3 regions of the Vibrio sp. JZG10 genome follow, and region 3 is predicted to be linked to each of the others. Evidence: predicted binding sites of a transcription regulator. Region 3 holds the regulator's gene; each other region holds the start of a gene.

Region 1 (4,256 bases), 230 kb from region 3:
AGCACAGTTGCAAACCCCAAGGTAGAATACTCGCAGTTTTTATGGCTGATCTGGCTAGCGGCGATACTCATCATCAGCGGCTTAAGCTTCTTCGTAATCAAGAAACATAAGCAGAATAGAAAAGCGCGTGAAGCCAAAGAGGAAAGCCAAAATCAGCGAATGGCGGCAAAAGTTAAAGAGCTAGAGTTTACGAACAAGCAACTGAAACGCCAGCTAGAGAAAGTATTCAAAGAATTTAAGAAATCCAAAACCCAGGCAGAGAACCATAAGCTAAGCGTCGCATGCGCCATGTTTGGCTACACACCACAACACATCCCTGATTTACAAGCAATAAAGCTACGCTATAGACAGCTATCAAAGCTTTATCATCCGGACACAAGAGGCAGTGAAGAAGAAATGAAGCGACTCAATCATGCCTTTAAGCTTGTCTCACAAAATGTTACAAAACAGTAAAAACAGGTCAAGATACTTTGGCTAGCATGCTTTTAGACCTATATAATCAAGCGCCGCAATCGATCTCCCTCTCAAACAAATTAACAGACATTTAACTTAAGTCTCGCTTTTATGCCATAATGCTCAGCGCAAAATAACACCTAACGACTCAAATTAATCTAGGTGGGGAGAAAATCAATGTTCACTGAAGAAGGCACCTGTGATTGGTGTAAAAAACCTAGTCTTGTAACTCGTCACGATTATTTAGATGGCAAGCACCATTACTCATGTAAAGCTTGTTACGACATGGCAAAAATCGACGTGCGCCTATTTAACCAAGGCGAATTGCAAATGCGCGAACGATTGCAACGAGCGAGCTAAGCAAGACGGAATCAACGGAACTGATTTTCAAAGGCGCCTTTTAAGGCGCTTTTTTGATCGCCCAAGCCTATTTCCAATCTCTATCTCGTATTCCCTCCTATCCTACATAGCATGTCGCATCGGTTATCAGCCCCTCTCCTACTGTATACAAACCACTGTCCGTGAAACAACACCTGTATATACAGTAGTGAACCCCTGTATGTATCTCGTCCAATTTGCTACTCATCTCACATTTTTAAATTGATGTTAGACATATCAGAAATGAAAAATAATCAAATAAATTCAAACACTTAAAATATAATCTTTTTATTTTCTTCTCAAAAAACCGCAAATAGCTTTTGAGAAACGGGTTGATCAGGTTGCCAAAACAAACTACTGTATACACATACAGCATGTATAAAGGAACAGTAAGATGCAGTTACAAAGTCAATCTCATACATACTCTCGTTACAACGTATTGGCACAAGCAACTCAGCCCATGGCCGTTTCGGATCAGCTTCTATCTAAGCTGGCTGTTTTATCGCAGCAGAAACAATGGATTTTGTTTACAGCAGACTGCCCTCGCCCTGACTTTGAACAACTCACTGCTTCTAATATTTGCTGTAGAAACGTGATTCAAATGAAGCCTTCTCAACAGCTTTCAGAAGTCGAGATCGTGATCAAAGCCATCCGATCAGGCAATGCCAGTGCTGTTGTTGCATCAAATAAAATTGCACTTATGAATCAATCTATGTTGCGCGACATGGCGCAGCGCTATCAGTGTGAGGTTTTTTTCGTCGAAGGCAGAGTTAATAAGTACCACTAATAAGTTCGACGTTATCCATCCTGCATCTCGCCTCCTTTTTAAGGGGGCTTTTTTTGTATTAAAGAAAACAAGCAAACGTTTGCTTTTTCTCTGGCGAGTTAAAATAGTTCTGGTATGATGCCCACATTCGATTTATTCAGCGCCCACATTTTGCTGAATATCTTCTCTTTCTGACGTTTGATTAAGATGATAGGAATGTCGCAATGAGCCTTGCTAATCAAGTACTTGCCGTCAATGACGACCTGCCAATTCGCACCCATAAACCCGTTCATAGCGGAAAAGTTCGTTCAGTTTACTGGTTAACTGAAGAAGACAGCGCCCGACTGATCAAAGAAAAAGGATACGATGTCGCTCCTGATGCGCCTTTGGCTATCATGGTGATTAGTGACCGAATCTCTGCATTCGATTGTATTTGGCATGCTGAAGGTGGTCTTAATGGTGTCCCAGGTAAAGGGGCTGCGCTTAATGCGATTTCTAATCACTGGTTCAAACTGTTCAAAGAAAATGGCTTAGCAGATAGCCATACTCTAGACATTCCTCACCCTTTTGTTTGGATTGTACAAAAAGCCAAACCGGTAAAAATCGAAGCCATCTGCCGCAAATACATCACGGGTTCGATGTGGCGCGCTTACGCAAATGGCGAGCGCGAGTTTTGTGGAATCCAACTTCCTGAAGGGTTAGAAAAAGACAAAGCACTGCCAGAGTTGCTCATGACCCCATCCACAAAAGGCATTCTAAAAGGCATTCCCGGTGTGCCAGAGGCGGATGACGTGAATATTACTCGTCAAAGCATCGTAGACAACTACGAAGCATTTAACTTCTCAAGTGCCGACGATATCGCACTCTACGAAAAACTGCTGAAAGAAGGCTTTAACGTTATCAGCCAAGCGTTAGAAGAAATCGACCAAATCTTTGTCGATACCAAATTCGAATTTGGTTATGTTCATGATGCTGCTGGCAATGAAAAGCTGATTTACATGGATGAAGTGGGTACACCAGACTCGTCTCGTATATGGGATGCTAAAGAGTACCAAGCAGGTCACATCGTAGAGAACTCAAAAGAAGGTTTCCGCCAGTTCCTACTTAACCACTTCCCTGACCCAGATATCTTGCTAAACAAAGAACGTATGCCAGAGCGCGAAGCACTCGCTCGTGATAATGCTTTACCCGTCGAATCTTTGATGGCGATTTCGAGCACCTACATTGGTATTGCCGAGAAGATTACAGGAAAGCCGATTCATTTGAGTGAGAATCCGAAAGCGGAAATCATCGAAGTTCTGAGCAAAGAATACGGATTGATTGACTAGAACTGTCGCTAGATTAGCTAAACGCTTTCCAATAAAAAGTCCGCAATAGCCTGCGGACTTTTTTCGTATTAGGCTCAGTTTAGCCGATATTTAACGTAGTGCCATCTGTTGTGGAGGCTGACTTGGTCGTCACCTGATATGTTTTGTCTTTAATCGTTGATACGAAATACCAAGTCGACTCTGCCTTGTCGGGCGTAAAAGTAACGCGCATAAAGCCACGCTGTTTGATATCTGCCCACTGTAATTCTGACACTAAGTGCGGCAACGTGTATTCCATTTGAGCGATCGCAACAGGATCTAACGCTAGGTAGGCCTCTAGCCCAGGGGAACTCACCGAGCTAGTTGCAAACTCTACCCCGATAAGATGCTTAGATACGTCTTTAAGCTCACTTGCCCATGCGTTGTGCGTATCTCCTGCCAAGCAGACAAAGTTACCACTGCTGGCTTTGGCCAGTTGATAAACTTTCTCTCGCTCAACGTAGTAACCATCCCATGCATCTAGGTTATACGGGAGAGAAATGGTATCTGAACTTGGGTCAGAGAGGTAACCCGTAATCGCAGAGTTTACTGCTAATAACGCCTCTGTTTTTTGTTCTTCAGTGGCAGTAAACAATTGAAACATCGCGGCCATAACCGAACTTGGCAACTCCATACGAGACATTAACACTTGTTGCCCTAGCACATTCCAAGTTGCGTCGTGCGTACTGAACGCATCCATCAGCCAAGCGAGTTGGTCAGCGCCTAACAGCTCTCGGTCTTCACTGCGCGACTGAGCAACTAAACCGCCAATCGCTTCCATCGTTGGAGAGCTGAGCGAGAAGTAATCCAACGGTTTATCACGCCCCACAAGTCGCGTATCGAGCATCATCAAATTGACTAAACTTCCAAACGAAAACTGACGGTAAATCAGCATGTTTGAGAAAGTGTTTTCACGAACGGGCAACCATTCTGTCCACGCGGCAGCCGCAGCTGCACGACGATCATTAAAACTGCCTTCCTCTTCTTGATGGTTTTCCGCACCATTTTTCCAAGTATCATTTGCAAGCTCATGGTCATCCCAGACAGCAATCATTGGTAGGCTCGCATGTAACGCTTGCAGATCAGCATCTTGGCGATATTGCGCATACCGTTTTCGGTAATCATCTAAGGTAATACATTCAGTGCCTTTGCTTGGCTCTCGCCCTAGTGCCTCAGCATCTTCACTAGCGTAGCCACCAGCCCCATACTCATAAATGTAATCACCGAGATGAAGCACCACATCAAACGGGTCTTGTTCATGTTGATTTAAGATCTCTCGATACACATGGAAATAGCCTGCAGGATAGTTTGCA
Region 2 (4,256 bases), on a different contig from region 3:
CTGTGTTATTTAAACGCTTTGACTGCACTCTACGTTTTCTCATATTCAAAACCTCCTGCAGACAAGACTTATACCAGTAAAGCGCGGCTCATCGATGCTTGGCAATAGGCTCGATAATCGCACTAAACGTTGTATGGTTTAAACGTTCTTATTGCACAGAGCCAGCAAACAATTTCAATACGATGCTTAATAATAGGAGTGACGTTACTTCGGCCGAGTGTAGCCGAAAGCGCCGCTTCATCAGTGAGCTAAACCGTGTGGTTACGAAGCAATCTGTTACAAAGCAATCAGTTTAACTAACGGTGAAAAAAAGGCGACCAACCAAAGGAATGGTTGAGTGTGGTTGGTGTCACTCAGAGTCTTGGATTCTAGATAAGTTTTCGCTAGGACTCAACAAAAATGACGAGCTCATGGGCTCGTCATTTTTTAGTTTACCGCGGGTCTATTCTTCAAGGCTTTCTTGTTCGGTGTCTTCTTCAACCGTGACGTCAGAAGCGCCAGATATTTGCTCTACAACGGTCTCTACTGCTCCTGATATCAAAATGTCAGGGTTGAGCGGCGGGATAACTTGCAAGTCATCGCTATTCTCATCAATCGCTGGTCTTTGGCTGACATGACCAATGATGGATTGGTAATAACGTCGAATATTTTCTACGTAATTACGCGCTTCATCACCTCTGGCGTACCCATAGCGAGTTTGACTGTAGTAACGCTTCTGACGCAGTAAAGGCAATCTGTCTTTTACATCTGCCCAAGCGTTTGGATCGCCACCTTGCGCTTTAGTAAGTCGCCGTGCGTCCATCATGTGGCCGTAGCCAATGTTGTATGAAGCCAGGGCAAACCATATTTTTTCATGCTCGTTGATGCTATCAGGCACGCGACCTACAATGCGACGTAAGTACTCGACACCACCACGAACAGATTGCTCAGGGTCTAAACGATTTGTTACCCCGACGCTTTTCGCTGTTGGCAGAGTAAGCATCATCATCCCTCTAACACCTGTTGGCGATTTTGCCGCTGGCTTCCAGTGTGATTCTTGATACGCCAATGCTGCAATTAAGCGCCAGTCGAACTCTTCGCTGTACTTTTGGAATAAAGGTGCCCACTTAGGCAATTTGTCATCCAGAGCTCGAATGAATGCGCGAGTATCAACGTAGTCAAATGCTTCAATATGACCAATGTACTTCTCTTCGAGAGTGGACAGTTCTCCTGATTGTTTAATGTTACCGAAAAACTCTATCAGCATCGCATACAAACTTTCGTCTTCAGAGCGTCGAGTAAACCACGATACTGGTTGATCTTCTGTAAGTTCAAACGCGAGCGCAAGATCGGGGTAAAGGCGCTGAGCTAGGGAAAGTTCCACAGAGTCAGTCACAGTAAAACGCAACTCACCAGTGGATACATATTTAAGTAAGTCTCTCGTGTCAGCATCGCCAACAATTTCAAACTGCAGCTCTGGGTATTTCTTCTTTAATGCGGTTAGGGTCGGAACATATTGCGATTGTTCGACGATCTTTAATGTTTGCGCGCCTGCATTTGTATCTTCGTCAGATTCGCTGTCTTTCGATGCTTGGTATTCAATCAGCTGTTCGATATCACGTGGTCGAAGTTGCCCCTTTTTATACACAACTTGTTGGCTTACATAATAATAAGCAGGGCCAGGTCTAAAGCGTTTTACCGCTTGTGACGTTTGATTTAAGCCCGTAGCGATGAGATCAATATCTCCTTTCTTAAGAGCAGGAAAAAGCTCGGCTTGGCGAAAGGCAGGCTTAATCTCGAGCTTGACGCCGAGCTGCTCCGCAAACTGACGCGCCAATTCGTAATCCAACCCAGCGGGACCATCGGGACCAATATAATAGGAAAGCTGATTGTTTAGCGTGCCAACACGAAGCACGCCACGTTCCTGAATTTTTTCGAATTCACTTTTGGGTTCCGACTCAATCTGGCAGGCAGAGAGTAGTAGCACAGAAACAAAAATTAGAGCGCTGCGCTTGAGTCGGTTGAGCTGGCTTATTTGCATTAATAGGTACATCTTAGGAAATTTCTATTTGCCTTTATATCAAAGCGAGCTCATGGGGCAAAGTGAATCACACACTTATAGCGTGACATTGTGTGTTTTATCGACATTTTAGTCGTAATTCAAATTTGACAAAAAAAATGACGCAAACGGTTGCTTTTGGTGTTACATCACAAAAACAATTGCTATATAATGCGCTCGCAATGACGAGGTGGAATCGGCATAGGTTCGACAGGGCTTATTTTAAGTGTCTGAATTTATTCCAATATCACCTTAATCAATTGCATAAGAGACCTAAGCACATGAGAATTTTGCGTGGCTCCCCAGCTCTTTCTGAGTTTCGTGTTAATAAACTACTGGAACTTTGTCGTGAACAAGATCTGCCTGTAACTGGCATTTATGCCGAGTTTATGCACTTTGCCGATCTAAAGTCTGATCTTGATGACCAAGAGTTAGAAAAACTTGAAAAGTTAATAACTTACGGCCCAACCATCGAAGAGCATGAGCCAGAAGGTCTTCTACTTCTTGTTACGCCTCGTCCAGGCACTATCTCGCCTTGGTCTTCTAAATCTACCGATATCGCTGTTAACTGTGGCTTGGATAAAGTGAAACGTCTAGAGCGCGGTACGGCTTATTATGTCGAATCTTCAGTTGTTCTATCAGAAGCTCAAGTTGGCGCTGTCAAAGCGTTAATTCATGACCGCATGATGGAAACGGTATTTACAGAATTTGAAGCTGCGTCAGCGCTGTTTACAGTCGCAGAGCCTAAGCCAGTAGCGCATGTTGATATCTTAGCGGGCGGTCGTCTTGCGCTTGAAGAAGCAAACGTTTCCCTTGGCTTGGCACTCGCAGAAGATGAAATTGATTACTTAGTAGAGAACTTTACTAAGCTTGGGCGTAACCCAAACGACATTGAATTGATGATGTTTGCTCAGGCGAACTCAGAGCACTGTCGCCACAAAATTTTTAACGCAGATTGGACTATCGACGGGGTAGATCAACCTAAGTCTCTGTTCAAAATGATCAAAAACACGTTCGAAACGACACCTGACTATGTGCTGTCTGCATACAAAGACAACGCGGCCGTTATGACGGGCTCTAAAGCGGGTCGTTTCTTCCCAGACCCTAAATCTCGTCAATACACTTACCACCATGAAGATGCACACATCTTGATGAAGGTAGAGACGCACAACCACCCAACGGCAATCTCTCCATGGCCGGGCGCATCGACTGGTTCAGGCGGTGAGATCCGTGACGAAGGTGCGACGGGTATCGGCGGTAAGCCAAAAGCGGGTCTGGTTGGTTTTACAACCTCTAACTTACGTATTCCTGGTTTTGAACAGCCGTGGGAAACCGACTTTGGCAAGCCAGGTCGTATTGTTAACGCGCTAGACATCATGCTTGAAGGTCCTCTAGGCGGCGCGGCATTCAACAACGAATTTGGTCGTCCAAATCTATTGGGTTACTTCCGTACTTACGAAGAAAAAGTGACCTCTCACGCGGGTGAAGAAATCCGTGGTTACCACAAACCAATCATGATTGCTGGTGGTATGGGTAACATTCGTGACGAACACGTGCAGAAGAAAGAAATTCCAGTGGGTGCGAGCTTAATCGTACTTGGTGGTCCTGCAATGAACATCGGTCTTGGTGGTGGTGCGGCGTCTTCGATGGCATCTGGTCAGTCAGCAGAAGATCTGGACTTTGCTTCAGTACAGCGTGAAAACCCAGAGATGGAGCGTCGCTGTCAGGAAGTGATCGACCGTTGTTGGCAGCTAGGTGACGACAACCCAATCGCATTTATCCACGATGTGGGCGCGGGCGGTATCTCTAACGCATTGCCTGAACTTGTCGACGACGGTGAGCGTGGCGGTAAGTTCCAGTTACGTGATGTACCAAACGATGAGCCGGGCATGAGTCCTCTGGAAATTTGGTGTAATGAATCACAGGAGCGTTACGTTCTTGCGGTAGCGCCAGAAAACATGGAAGCATTCGATGCCATCTGTAAGCGTGAACGCGCACCATATGCAGTGGTGGGTGTGGCGACAGAAGAGCGTCATCTAACGCTAGAAGATTCTCACTTCGACAATACGCCAATCGATATGCCAATGGATATCCTGCTTGGTAAGCCACCGAAGATGCACCGCGACGCAACCACACTAAAGGTGGAAAGCCCTGCCATTGTTCGTGATGGTATTGAGCTTAATGAAGCGGTGGATCGCGTACTTCGTCTTCCAGCGGT
Region 3 (4,256 bases):
CTTACTAATTATGAGTTTTGCTGACTCGGTGTTGGCCTTACTTTATTCATAACCCATTTAGTGATGATTGGAAACAGCCCCAGTAACGCAAAAGAGGCCAATACCGCAGGTGAAATAATGCCTGACAGGCTTTCAATTGTTGCTAGCTGAGTACCGGCGTTTAAGTAAACTGCAGTGCCTGGCAACATACCTACTTGGCTAGTAAGGTAAAATCGACCTACAGACATTGGCGTTAAGCCCATCAACAAGTTGATAAGAAAGAAAGGGAATACCGGAATGAGACGCAAGGAAAATAGATAAAATGCACCGTCCTTTTCGACACCTTGGTTAATTGCGATTAACTTATTGCCGAACTTGTTTTGTACCCAGTCACGCAGCAAATATCGGCTGCTTAAAAATGCTAGCGTTGCACCCACAGTACTGGCGAAAGAAACCAGTAATAAGCTCGTCCAAAAACCAAATAGAGCCGCACCAAGTAATGTAACCACAGCAGCACCAGGAATAGAAAAAGCGGTAATTGCAATGTAGGCAAAAAAGTAAATAGCTGCCGAAAAAACAAAGTTCTGATCGATGTATGTGGTCAGCGCTTCTTGTTGGGCTTTTGCATTTTCCAACGTTAAATACTGACTAAAGTTAACGCCTAAAAAGATAATGATCGCGACCAGTATTAGGCCTAATATCAGTTTCTTATTCATATTTATGATTCCAATTTGGGATATATGTAATAAGACAGAAGGAAAGTCGAAAAAATTTCACAAAAAAACCGCAGATTAGACTGCGGTTTTACAAGATAGTTTTTAAGGCCGACTTTTATTGGAGGCCGTTCATCAACTCATCTCGGCGAGCTTGAGGTACAACGCTCCAATGAGTACCGTTAATAGCCCCTTCTAGTGCCCATAACAGCTCAATGTTGACGGTTGCAGAGTGCGTATCTCTTATCGCTTTATAAGCGTTAAGTGCACCTTCCTCTTCCAGTTTTTCTACTGACTCAATGCCTGCTTTTTTCAGCATGCGTTCAGTCGCCAGTCGTAAGTTAGGCAAATCTTTTAAGCGATTAGGCTTTGTAGTTGCCTGCTGTTCTTTTTCAAGCTTTGCCTTTTTCAACGATTGGTTAGCTACTTCGATTAAGCGTTCGCTAGACTCCCATAAATCGTTGGAAATTGCGTAGTACTTTGTAACGACTGGGAAGCCACGTTTTTTATAAACGTAAGGCTTTAGCCCTTGTTTCTCGAAGTCAGATGAAGTTTGTTGGTCTGCTCTTATATGAAGCTGATTATTTACAACTAGTGCAAACATTGTTTCATCAGCGAATAGTCCGAAGCCACCAAACATTGAGCGCGACTTGATATTACCAAGTGCCTCAAATAGCTTCATAGAGTCTTTGAGTATCGGTTTATCCATGTTTTGTTATCTCGGTGTAATTAATATTACGCCACCAAAAGTCAGGTCCGAGAGAGTAGCAAACATGCGCAAAAGCAATGTCATTACAGGGTAAAGTCATCGCTTGCACACTTGCCATCGGTAACCCCGCTACCTTCCATATAGTACTATGGTTCAGGCCGGAGGCTTTGCGTCCCACCCTTTCGAATGGTTTGCCCTGTGCGTGACAGAGTGAGCATACTTCGTATATTGAATTAACATCACGTTTTACCCGTAAAAGTGTGATTTTGGTTCAATAAAAAGTGTCGACAAGCGCATGTTTGTGCATATTTGAGAATAAGGCGGGATGATCTCGAGGTTGTGAGGGAGTGTGATTTACCTACATATAAAACAGAGACTTAGAGATTCGAGGCTTTTTGTCTAACAAACCTAAGTCAGGGAAAAGTTATTTAGAGATAAAAAATAAGCGCCCTTTTAGAGCGCTTATTTGACATCGTTATATTTGGCGAATTTTAGTTCATTTTCTTCACGGTGTTTCGAATTACAAGCTCAGGTCGCATTTCGAAAATTCGCTTTTCGTGTTCTTTATCTTTGATTCGCTCAAGTAGGATCTCGAACGCATTTTTACCCACACGACGTTTAGGTTGGTGGATAGTTGTTAACGGTGGAGAGAAGTATTCCGCAAGCTCGATGTTGTCGTAGCCGATCACTGAAATATCATCAGGAACTTTGATGCCGTTTTGTTGTAGGCGGCTCATTAGGCCCAGAGCCATTGTGTCGTTAAAGCAGAATACCGCTGTCGGACGTTTGTCCATTGCTGTAATTTTATCTGCGACTAATACGGCCGTATCACATTCAAAGTTACCTTCAAGGATCCAATCTTCATTTACAGTTAGGTTTGCTTCGCTCATCGCGCGACGGAAACCTGCAATGCGCTCTTGGCAAGCAAGTTTTTCAAAGTGACCGCTTAGACAAGCAATATCAGTATGGCCATTGTCGATCAGATGTTTGGTTGCGATGTAGCCACCTTCTTCTGAGTTATCCATGATCTTGTCCGCTTGTGAGCTTTCTGGACCCCAATCCATGACCACTTTAGGAATGTCGGCATGACGGTCAAGCATCTCTTTAAGCTCTTCGGTTAAGTCAGAACACATCACTAGGATGCCATCAACACGTTTTTCAGCCAGCATACGGATGTAATCGCGTTGTTTTTCGTAAATCCCACCCGTATTACACAGAATCAGAGTGTAGCCTTGGCGGTAACAGTAGCTCTCAACCCCGTCAATCACTTCTGAGAAGAATAGGTTGGTTGACTGCGTTACTAACATGCCAATCGTACGAGTTGAGTTGCACTTTAGGCTGCGTGCAACAGCACTTGGCGCGTAATTCAACTCGTCCACGGCTTTCATTACTTTTTCTTGCGTTGCTTCTGCAACGAAACGCGTTTTATTGATAACGTGCGAAACTGTCGTAGTGGAAACGCCGGCTAAGCGAGCAACGTCTTTTATAGTGGCCATAAATGGTGTCCTGTATCGAGCTACTGAAATATGTCGTGTTGGATGTACCTGATGCTCTAATGGTTTACACCCAGCAATCTAAGGTTGGCGCTAAGTGTTTCGGCAGCGGTTGGTCCAAGCACGACAAAAGGGTACGTAGCAGCATCGGTCGATGAATTTTATCTTTTTTCTATCTGATTAGAAATTGCCATCAACCTGTTAAAAAACACAAAAACCGCTATATTTCAGCGGTTTACATATAAATCATATTTAATCGTTTGCGCTCACATTTTAGCCCTATGTGGACTGACTAGCAATGTTTTCAGCAAGAGATTTGTGTATTTGAAGTCACATTTTGACTGCTAAATAACCAAGCGTCTTTGAGCTAAGTTAAGGCAAACGAATAATATACCCAACTTACTTACATTCAGTTATTTCAGGTATACAGGAAGCCCGATAGGCGGGCTCCTTAAAAATAGGCGGCAATTATTCACCAAGAAGGTAAGCGCTGTCTAGTTTACAAAATGCAACTAATAGTTTCGCGACGCTCGAGTAGAACCCAAATTCGTCGAATTGTTTACATTTGTCTGCAAACTGAGGTAACCAAGACATCAACTGTTGCTGGATAAAGTCGTTTTGTTTAACGAAGGCTTCTTCCATGTGTTTTTCTTGCTCAAGTTCGTTTGAGCGGATGATCATGTTGCCGAGAAAGTCTAGTTCAACGGCTAAGTGGTCCGCTGGCTCTTTTAGATTTTCATCTACTTGAACGCCAAATTCTGCCATCAACTTTTCCATTTCCTCGGCGGGCTTGTCATTCAGCAAACCTGATTCACCGATGTACATCGATGCGTAAGGAAGAGCGCCGTATTTTTCTGTCTTCAAAAACAGTTCACAAAAGTCAGCAGCAAGCTCCAATTGAGCGTCTTCACGATCTTGCAATCGGTTTAGCGCATCAACTAGGCTATCAACGGCTGGTTTCAGCGACTCATTTTCACCTAAACCTGCTAGAAAACTGCGAATTTCAACACTGTGGTAGGCTTCCAGCTCTTTCTCTGTTAGCTCTTTTGCGAACAAGCTCGAAAACCACCAGTAAATTTCAGCGCGTTTTTCATTAAAAGCTTTCACTTCTTGCATCTTGGGCTCCTGAATGATGCTTCAAGTTGTGCATCACAAAGTCAATTAGGGATATCCCCTAAGTGTAATCAATTAAAATGAATAGCAGTAACTATAATTATTATGTTTTATGGTCAAAAATTAACGTTTATTAATAGCGATGGGTAAGCTTGTTTTGAATCAATAAAAACGCTAAATCTTGCTTTTTAATGTATCTATGACTAGAAATGTTACTAGTTATGAATAGAATACGTCTTGGATAATAAG

What was found. Region 3 encodes PurR, which represses purine synthesis genes. Its sites were predicted from a motif close to TNANGNAAACGTTTNCNTNA; they were not measured.
Region 1: ACWYVB_RS01570 (phosphoribosylaminoimidazolesuccinocarboxamide synthase) is a predicted target of PurR. The motif match lies at 1,686-1,705, and genes of this name have one in related genera.
Region 2: purL (phosphoribosylformylglycinamidine synthase) is a predicted target of PurR. The motif match lies at 2,159-2,178, and genes of this name have one in related genera.

The regions. Positions count from the first base shown of each region.
Region 1 is NZ_JBSUGE010000001.1:336,401-340,656, forward strand. Features, by position in the region: gene ACWYVB_RS01555 (J domain-containing protein) at 1-453, shown strand, start outside; gene ACWYVB_RS01560 (hypothetical protein) at 631-813, shown strand; gene ACWYVB_RS01565 (SulA-like leucine-rich domain-containing protein) at 1,226-1,618, shown strand; gene ACWYVB_RS01570 (phosphoribosylaminoimidazolesuccinocarboxamide synthase) at 1,822-2,925, shown strand; gene ACWYVB_RS01575 (alkaline phosphatase D family protein) at 3,005-4,256, opposite strand, start outside.
Region 2 is NZ_JBSUGE010000015.1:99,597-103,852, forward strand. Features, by position in the region: gene mltF (membrane-bound lytic murein transglycosylase MltF) at 443-2,020, opposite strand; gene purL (phosphoribosylformylglycinamidine synthase) at 2,320-4,256, shown strand, end outside.
Region 3 is NZ_JBSUGE010000001.1:562,594-566,849, reverse strand. Features, by position in the region: gene ACWYVB_RS02570 (TVP38/TMEM64 family protein) at 9-695, opposite strand; gene ACWYVB_RS02565 (TfoX/Sxy family DNA transformation protein) at 811-1,401, opposite strand; cyclic di-GMP riboswitch class I at 1,518-1,607, opposite strand; gene purR (HTH-type transcriptional repressor PurR) at 1,893-2,897, opposite strand; gene torD (molecular chaperone TorD) at 3,363-4,010, opposite strand.